DNA from 3 places in the Bacillus sp. LQ01 genome. Region 1 is predicted to be linked to each of the others. Evidence: riboswitches for the same ligand, from Rfam matches in the RefSeq annotation. Region 1 holds a riboswitch; each other region holds the start of a gene.
The links. A riboswitch is a leader RNA that binds a small molecule or an ion and turns the genes downstream of it on or off. The one in region 1 is predicted to bind thiamine pyrophosphate.

Region 1 (3,207 bases):
CTAATACAGCACCAACACCGGCAATAATACCTTCTGTAACGAGTGCTTGAATAAAATGAGAAGCTCCAATACTTGTAAGTCCAGCCGTCACCCAATCCGTAAGCTGGCCACCAAAAAACTCATCTAACATATCAGATAAAGGTGTACCAATCCACGTAAACGTAACCTGAAAAATAAAAAACATAACTGCTAAAAAGATTGGAAGTCCTAAAATTTTATGTGTAATTAATCTATCAATTTTTTCTGAAAAAGGAATTTTTCCTTCTTTCTCATGCTTCATAACATTTGTTTTTAACTTTTCAATATACGCTTCACGAGTTTTGTAAATGTGCTCTTCTAACGTACAATCAAGTTTTCCTTCTAAGCGAGATCGAATGGCTATGAGTTCCTTATAAATTGGTAATGCTTTCATTTCTTTTTCTACTACTTCGTTATTGCTTAAAAATTGAAGTGCTAACCATCTCGGATGCTCGTAATTCGCTGTCTCTAAAAGAGCAATTACTTCTCCAATTCCTTCATCCATTTGTACACCATATGAAATAAGGAATGGCTTTTTCTCTTTTTTGTCATTTTCTTTAAGAGTCGTAAGCAGTTCTTCACAGCCTTTTCCACTTCTTGCAACAACAGGAACGACTGTTACACCTAATAGTTCTGATAATCGTTTTACATTAATGACAATTCCTCTTTGCTTCGCCACATCAACCATGTTTAAACCAATTGAGACTGGCTTACCAAATTCAAGTAATTGCAACGTTAAATGCATATTTCTTTCAAACTGCGAGGAATCTACGATATTTAACATATGATTAAATTCTTCTGTTAATAGAAAGTTTGTTACAACACCTTCATCACGTGAAACTGGATTTAAATCATAAACACCTGGTAAATCAATTAATGTTCCTTGTCTATCTTTTAATTTACCAACCTTCTTTTCTACTGTTACACCGCTCCAGTTTCCTACATACTCATAAGAACCAGTAAGTGCATTAAATAATGATGTCTTCCCTGTATTCGGATTCCCTAGCAAAGCTACCTTATTCACGCTAATTCCACCTTTATCATTTTCGCGTCACAATGACGAATACTAATTAACTGTCCACGACACTCCAATGTACAAGGACCTTTGAACATCGCTTTCTGTTTCAGGCGAAGTTCGCTTCCTTCAGCAAGACCGAAAGCAGCTAGTCTACGCTTTAATAGCTGATCTAAAGACTGAATACTTTTTACTAACACTTTCTCTCCAATTTTAATATCTACTAAACTCATAACCTTCCCCCTCAGAAGAGAATGATAATTATTTTCAAAAAAATTATACCACACCCAATTTCTCTTGTACTATACCCTTTTGCTTCATATTTATTAACATTTCGCTACAATTCTATTTCAATTATTGTCATACTGTATTCGTTTGCCATTCTCATCCATTTCGCTTACAATAAACAATAGCAAATAAAGAATCTCGTTATCACTGGGGGAGCCATGCCGCTGAGAGGGAACACTTCGTTCCGACCCTTCGAACCTGTTAGTTAATGCTAACGCAGGGATTGTGCAAACGTCCGAAATACATACCTCATTTTTATTTACGTATTTCGTATCCTCCTATGATATCTATTCTTTTTTGTACAACTTGGATTTAGGGGGAGACAACATGCGTAACACCAATTTACAAGCGATGATCGAATCTGCTATTCTTGCAGCCTTCGCCATGATTATCGATATTTTACCATTATCACTTAAACTTCCAACAGGCGGTTCTATCTCATTCGCTATGATTCCTATTTTTATTATTGCTTACCGCTGGGGCTTTAAATCAGCTTTCTTAGGTGGTTTAGTTTGGGGACTATTACAAATAGTCGTGGGGGATGCTTATATTTTAACACCTGTTCAAGCATTCATTGAGTACTTCATTGCCTTTGCTTTTATCGGATTTGCTGGCTTATTCTATCGTCCAATTCAAAAAGCACTTTTAACGTCTAATGAAAATAGTGAAGAACATTCAAGTTTAGGTAGTCGCAATGAAAAACCTTCAGCAAAACAAAACCATGGTAAGAAAATCCTTGTTTACATTATCCTTGCTACATTTGTCGGTAGCTTTGCTCGCTATTTCTGTCACTTTATTGCCGGTATTATTTTCTGGGGACAATATGCGCCGAAAGGTCAATCAGCTGTGTTATATTCATTAATCGTAAATGGAAGTACAATGCTTGGTTCTTTTATTTTATGTACAGTTTTACTTATATTTTTATTCCTCACTTCCCCACGCTTATTCAAAAGCATCAGTGCTTATCAAATGAATACACAAAAAAAGGGCGCTTAATGAGCGCTCTTTTTTCATATCGTAATATTAATTAAAAATACAATAAATGCGCAAAAGAAAATAAATACCATTATACTTAGCCAATTGCTATGCACGGTTCATCGACTCCTTACATAACCTCATTTTCTAACCAGATTATATCGCTTAAAAATAAAGATTAGGTAAAGATAATATGAAAATAAATTAAAAAAAGCGTAGCATGCATTATCTACGCTTTTTTCGGTAAGTAAAAGTAAAATAATACACCGTCTTCTGTATTTTTCACTCCATATTCAGCATCGTGTAATTCTAAAATATTTTTAGAAATAGCAAGCCCAAGTCCCGTCCCACCTTGTGAACGCTGACGAGCTGTATCCACTCGATAAAAACGATCCCAAATTTTATCTAATTGTTCTTCTTCAATGTGAGTACCTTTATTTTCAATGCACACTTTTATACGATCCTTCTCATCTATTGTAGAAATAATAATATCTTCTTTATTTGGTGTATAACGTATGGCATTCGTAATGAAGTTAACGATGACTTGTTCAATCCGGCCTTGATTTGCAATCACTTCAAATGAATGTATATTTTTATGAACATGAAGTTCTTTTTTCTCTATTTCCACAGATAGATGTTCACATATATCTTCAATTACTGTATCAATATAAAACGAAGACTTTTTCATTTTATATGTACCAGATTCAAATTTAGCTAACTCAAGCATATCCAAAATTAAAGTATCCATTTTGTCTACTTCTCTCTCCATCGCTTGAAAATAATACTCTTTTTTATGCTCAGCTACCCCGTCTTTTAAAATGGAAATACAACTTTTCATAATACTTAGCGGTGTTTTTAATTCATGCGAAACACCAGAAATGAATTCTTTCCGTGTATTTTCTAACTTTCTT
Region 2 (3,207 bases), on a different contig from region 1:
ATAAGATTTCACAACTTTACCTGCAGCAGCAGCTTGGATAGAGACGTTTCCTGGAGCGGCAATATCTATACCATAATGCATTTGTTCCCAGCGTATATCAAAGGTTGAGCTAATTCTTCCTTGAGCAGGGAATTTGAAAGCAGCTGGAATTGATGAAGGTTGATCTGTTTTAGCTTGTGGTTGATTTTGTACTACATAGTGTTTTGCTACATATCCGTATCCTGTGCCAAAACGAATTTTATACCAAGTTCCTACAGTTTCTACTACTTGTACTTGTGTACCGTTTTGTAATGAACCGAGTAGAGGGCTACTTGTACTAGCGTTGCTACGTACATTTAGATTAGGTGTTGCAACAGTATATTTTGTATTATTTTGAACGGTGATTCCTTTTACTAAGGGTTGTGAACCATTAGAGATGAATGCTTTTTGTACGTAACCTGTTTGGCCATTATGCGATATTTTATACCATTCGCCTTGATCTTCTTGAATGGTAATAAACTTGCCATTTGGTAATACATCTAAAATGGAAGATTCTAAATTAGGTTCAGAGCGAACGTTTAATGCATTAGCATTAACGATGTATTGATCATTAGAATGAAGTTTGTTTTTTAGTAAAATAGCATCTTTTTGTACATAACCTACTTTATTATGAACAGATACTTTATACCACTCATTAGTTGTTTCAAGGATGTTCACTTTTGTATTAAAGCGAATTGTATCAATTGATGTGCTTTTTACGTTATCTTCTGTATGTAATGCTACTTGATCGACTTTGACATACCCAGTTTTAATATTAGATAATTGTTCAGCGTTTGCTTTTTGTACATTTGTTTCACCCATAGAAGGAAGTAAAGAAGCAATCGCTACAGTAGTTGCTGTTAAAGCAGTAGCTTTCATATTCATGGAATAGAGACCTCCTCTAGTTGTATAGTTGTAATTTTATTATAGTATAAAGATATAATATAGTGGGTGTATTCACATAAATGTAATATGAAATCAATATAAAAATAAATTTTTTGAGGATAATGATTCCTTCTTATGCAATTAATTGGGGTTTTATTTTCTAAAATAGAATGTATGTATTGTATAAATTTGATATTCTGTTAATAATTAAGAAAATTAAAAAAGTTGATGATGTCTTATTAGGGTGTTATACTGACAGTGATAATTATATAGTTTGCTAGGAGAGCTGGTGTTGCCAGCTGAGAGTAGGCCGTAAGCCTTTGATCCTTTTTATTACCTGATCTAGATTATGCTAGCGTAGGGAAGCAATTCGGACACTAACAATGAGTCCCCGTTTCTTTGCGTATAGAAACGGGGCTTTTTTATTTGAAAATTTCATATTGAAACCACTAGGGGTGCTTGATTTGCTGAGAGAGGAATAATCCTTAACCCTTACAACACCTGATCTAGGTAATACTAGCGAAGGGAAGTGGAACATCGAATAAATGTATAACTTTATTTGCTGTAACCACTTCTTATATATAGAAGTGGTTTTTTATTTAGATACATATATTGAAAGGGGATAGAGAAATGAAATTTTGCGATAGATTATTAGAAACTGTGCAACCGGTTTGGGAGATGAGTCATAATCATCCGTTTGTAGTAGGTATGGGAGATGGCACGTTAGAAAAAGATAAATTCCAGTATTATATTATTCAAGATTATTTATATCTGCTAGATTATGCAAAGTTATATGCGATTGGTGTTGTAAAAGCAACGAATCCACAAGTAATGGGAAAGTTCGCTGAACAAATTGATGGAATATTAAATGGCGAAATGACAATCCATAAACAATATGCAAAAAGACTTGGAATTTCTATAGAGGAGATAGAGTCTGCGAAACCATCTGCTAAAAATTTAGCTTATACAAATTACATGATGTCTGTATCTCAAAATGGCACACTTGCGGAATTAATAGCAGCGCTTCTTCCATGTATGTGGAGCTATTGGGAAATTGGAAAGCGTTTAAATGATATTCCTGGAGCAAGAGATCATGAGTTTTTTGGTGAGTGGATTCAAGGATATAGTTCGGGAGAATACGGTAATCTGTGTATTTGGTTAATAGATTTATTAAATGAAATGGCAGTGGGAAAGTCTGAGACAGAACTAGAAAGATTAGAGGAGATTTTCTTATATTCCAGTCGATTTGAATATTTATTCTGGGATATGTCCTATCGTAAGGAGATGTGGGGATTTGAGGAGCAAGAACATACTACAGTTTCATAATGTTTCTTTTCATTACGATGAGAAACCAATCATCCATGAATTAAATGCTTCTATACATGAGAAAGAGTTTGTCAGTATTATCGGACCGAGTGGATGTGGGAAAAGTACTTTATTTCGCCTTATTACAGGTCTAGAAAAGGTAAGTACTGGACAGATAGAACTGACAGAAACAAAGCACCATCCTGTAGGATATATGCCGCAAAAAGATATGCTTTTGCCGTGGAGAACAATTATTGAGAATGCTGCCCTGCCGCTAGAGTGCCAAGGTGTACAGAAGAAAGAAGCACAAGTAAAGGCAAAGGAACTGTTACATAAATTTGGTTTGCAAGGGTATGAGAAAAAATATCCGAAAGATTTATCTGGTGGTATGAGACAACGTGTATCTTTTATTCGAACTTTATTAACAGGCGGGGAAATATTGCTGTTAGATGAACCATTTAGTGCGTTGGATGCTTTAACGAAGACCTCTTTGCAAGAATGGTTGTTTGAACAATGGCAAGAGTGGGAAAAAACAATTTTATTCATTACTCATGATGTTGAAGAAGCGTTATTTCTTTCAAACCGAGTTTTAGTAGTGGAACAGCAGCCGATAACGACTTTGACTGAGCGGACTGTACCGCTTGATCATAACAGAACACGAAAAGATTTATATAAACCGGAAGTATTAGCGCTGAAAGATGAGCTTCTTAGTATGTTACAAAGGCAGGTACTTGTGTGATGAACCGATTGAAAGAATTAGTTCCTGCTATTACACTTTCTAGTATTTTACTAGCTGTGTGGGAAATAGGAGCAAGAATTGTAGATGAGATGTACATTTTACCGTCACCTTCTGCGATTGTAATGAAGATATGGAAACTAAAAGACATATTATTTACAGTTCATTTACCTGCAACGTTATACGTCGTTTTAATAGGTGTTGTTATCTCTATCGTATTAGGTGTAGGGCTAGCGATGTTAATGAATGCGAGTACATGGATG
Region 3 (3,207 bases), on a different contig from region 1:
TTTCCGTCGAAAGATTTCACTATATTTTTTATTTGTAATCCGCTCATTTTTCACTTGGAAGGAATTCATTTGTAAAAGCATCTTTTACATCGATTTTCTTTTTAATAACTTTGTTGTCATATAAGAAATTCATGTAATTCGTCCAAATTTCTTCCTTCTGTACTCCCCATGCTTTAGCATCATCTTGATACTTCGTACTTAACCATTTTTGGCTTTCTTGAACTAAATCTTTATTCACATCTGGAACAGCTTTAATTAAAATATCAGCAGCCTCTTTCGGTTCCTTAATTGCAAAATTATAACCTTCTGTCGTTGCACTCATAAACTTTTTCACAAAGTCTTTATCTTGCTTCGTATGTTTTTCACTCGTAATAATAACAGGACTATAGAAATCAAGCGCTGGATCTAAGTCCTTCACCATAATCGTATTTAACTCTTTTCCTTGACGCTTCGCTTCAATACCATCCCAACCGTAATAAATCCATTCGAAATCTGCATCACGGCCAATTGATTTAAAGAAATCTGTTTGTCCTAAGATGATTTTTTCAACTTTATTAAAATCAGCTTGATGTTTATCCATAATCGTCTTTAATGTCGCTTCTTCTGCTGGTCCTCCCCAGCCGCCGTAACGTTTACCTTCAAAATCTTTCGGTGACGTCATATTGTCTTTCTTAAGCGATGCAAACGCTGAAGTGTTATGCTGAATAATCGCTCCTACAGATACAACAGGAATTCCTTCTACACGAGCTAACGTTACATTTTCTTGTGCACTTATTGCGAAGTCTGCTTTTCCTGATGCTATCATTTGCTCTGCTGTTACATTGTCACCTGGTTGAATAATTTCTACATCTAATCCTTGCTTTTTGTAATAATCTTTCGTTTTCGCTACATACAAGCCAGTATGATTCGTATTTGGAAACCAATCTAATACTACTTTTACTTTTTGATCTTTACTTGCACTTTCTTCTTTCTTCGCCGGATTACATCCAGCCACACCTACCGCTACTAAGGCAGCTAACATAACTTTCAAACCTTTTTTCATTTTCTGCCGTCCTTTCTATATATCCATGGTGCTGTTATTCTTGCCATAAACTCTACGATAAAATACAGGCATAATGTCACCATAACGATGATTGCTGCAACACCAAATACTCGGGCAGTCAAAAAGGATTTTGTAGCCCTCGTAAGCATAACGCCTAATCCTTCACTTGCACCGAGCCATTCTCCGATAATTGCCCCCATTACGCTATATGTAACTGCAATTTTTAAACCTGAGAAAAAGTATGGGAGCACTGCTGGAAATTTTACCTTCTGGTAAACTTGCCATTTCGTCGCCTTCATTGTTTGTAACAGTTTCAGCATATTTTTATCTACTGTTTGAAAACCTTCTAAAATACTAAGCGCAATTGGGAAGAAACAAACGAGTATTACGACCATTACTTTCGGCAACATCCCATATCCAAACCAAATAATAAATAGCGGTGCAAGTACAACAATTGGAATTGTTTGCGAAATAACGAGCAATGGATTTATTAAAATACGAAATAACGGTATAACATCCATAATAATTGCGATGCTCGTCCCCAATAAAATTGCAAAGAATAGTCCAATTATAACTTCCTGCAGTGTTTGCATCGTATTTGGTAATAGTAAATCTTTCATCCCAATTAATTCTTGAACAATGGCAGAAGGCTTTGGTAAAATCCACGGTTCGATTTTAAATAATGAAACAGATCCTTCCCATATCGCAATGAGAAGGATAAGCCAAATAGTTGTAATAAGTTTAGATTGCTTCTGGTTTTGCATATTCATCACGGTACTTCCAAACCTTTTCATCTATCGTTACACCAGTGCTTGGACGATAATGGATTTTAATAGAAGTAATCACTTCTTCTGCTCCAGCATCGACGCAAGCTTGTTGCGCACGTTTAACGACATCAAGAAGTACATCTAATTCTCCTTCCAAAGTTGTTTCCATTGCCCCTACTTCATAACGAACTCCCGATTGTTGCACAACTTCAATTGCTTTATCGACAACAGAATATACATCTTTCGTTTTCGCTTGTGGTACTACTGAAAATGACATTGTAACTTGTTGTGACATAATAAAATCCCCCTTATAAAATTAAATTTCAAAAATAAGAAAAGGCTTTCCTACTGCGTAGGAAAGCCTTGTATGCAAGTTATTACAGAATAACATATGCTACATCACTTTAAGTAACTCCCTACGCTGGCATTATCCAGATCAGGTTGAGGGTCGATGTTTACTTACATCCTCTCAGCCAATTGGCTCCCCGGTCCTTAATTCGTTTTCATTGTAGCATGATTTATTTTATTGAACAAACAAAAGCATGCATAATCATTTCATTATTTTTGGAAAATAACCAACTTTTTCACCATGAGCTAATAACTGCTGTATAAATTCTTTATTAATTGCTGGTACTATCAATTCTTTTTTCTTAATCCATTCATTCGTTCTACGTGTACCCATTACAATTTCAGATTGCTGTGCTCCATCTCCTGCAACTTGAGAAGCAATTAACTCTGCTATTACTTCATTTCCCTTCGCTAATGCAAGTCCGGTATTTACATATTCTGAAAGTGGAACCATTTCAAGATTGTATCCACACTCTCCAATTAGCTGTATAAATTGTTCAAACTCAATTTGATGTGGATGACAAATATGTAACGTCTCTCCTACAATTTGCGCATCTTGTAAATACGATACAATTGATTTACTAGCAAAATCAATTGGTGTGAAATCAACTTTCCACTTCACATTTGGTGCTTTCCCAATTAATAGCATTGTTTTAATAAGACGATAAAATGCGTTTCCTTCAATATTTTGTTGGAACGAACCTGTTTCTGAATGACATGCTAAATTACCTGCACGATAAATATTTCCGCGCAAACCATTTTTCATTGCTTCACGAACAATGTTTTCCGCTTGTAGTTTACTATTTGAATATACATTCTCTAAGTCTACACTGTAATTAAAATCACCAGTTTTCATGTATGTATCCCATTGATCTACCGCTAATTCTAACGGGATACCAATTGTAGAAATAAAATGGAATGTAGCACCTTTCTCCGCTAATGCTAGCATACGGCTAGTTCCTTGGACATTTATATTTTCAAATTGTTTTACATCTCCAAAATGTCTTACATCTGCACCGCAATGAATTATCGTATCCATCTTAGAACTGA

Region 2: it holds a riboswitch for thiamine pyrophosphate, as region 1 does, so the genes downstream of both, tenA (thiaminase II) here and thiT (energy-coupled thiamine transporter ThiT) in region 1, are expected to answer to the same signal.
Region 3: it holds a riboswitch for thiamine pyrophosphate, as region 1 does, so the genes downstream of both, AC22L0_RS24020 (MTH1187 family thiamine-binding protein) here and thiT (energy-coupled thiamine transporter ThiT) in region 1, are expected to answer to the same signal.

Annotation. Positions count from the first base shown of each region.
Region 1 covers NZ_JBYEZL010000002.1:63,308-66,514, reverse strand. Annotated here, with positions in the region: gene feoB (ferrous iron transport protein B) at 1-1,042, opposite strand, end outside; gene AC22L0_RS12630 (FeoA family protein) at 1,039-1,266, opposite strand; TPP riboswitch at 1,461-1,562, shown strand; gene thiT (energy-coupled thiamine transporter ThiT) at 1,649-2,317, shown strand; gene AC22L0_RS12620 (sensor histidine kinase) at 2,526-3,207, opposite strand, start outside.
Region 2 covers NZ_JBYEZL010000001.1:3,991-7,197, forward strand. Annotated here, with positions in the region: gene AC22L0_RS00080 (SH3 domain-containing protein) at 1-903, opposite strand, end outside; TPP riboswitch at 1,173-1,284, shown strand; TPP riboswitch at 1,345-1,448, shown strand; gene tenA (thiaminase II) at 1,534-2,229, shown strand; gene AC22L0_RS00090 (ABC transporter ATP-binding protein) at 2,198-2,947, shown strand; gene AC22L0_RS00095 (ABC transporter permease) at 2,947-3,207, shown strand, end outside.
Region 3 covers NZ_JBYEZL010000004.1:114,417-117,623, reverse strand. Annotated here, with positions in the region: gene AC22L0_RS24035 (ABC transporter ATP-binding protein) at 1-47, opposite strand, end outside; gene AC22L0_RS24030 (ABC transporter substrate-binding protein) at 44-1,042, opposite strand; gene AC22L0_RS24025 (ABC transporter permease) at 1,039-1,812, opposite strand; gene AC22L0_RS24020 (MTH1187 family thiamine-binding protein) at 1,784-2,104, opposite strand; TPP riboswitch at 2,206-2,307, opposite strand; gene AC22L0_RS24015 (non-ribosomal peptide synthetase family protein) at 2,360-3,207, opposite strand, start outside.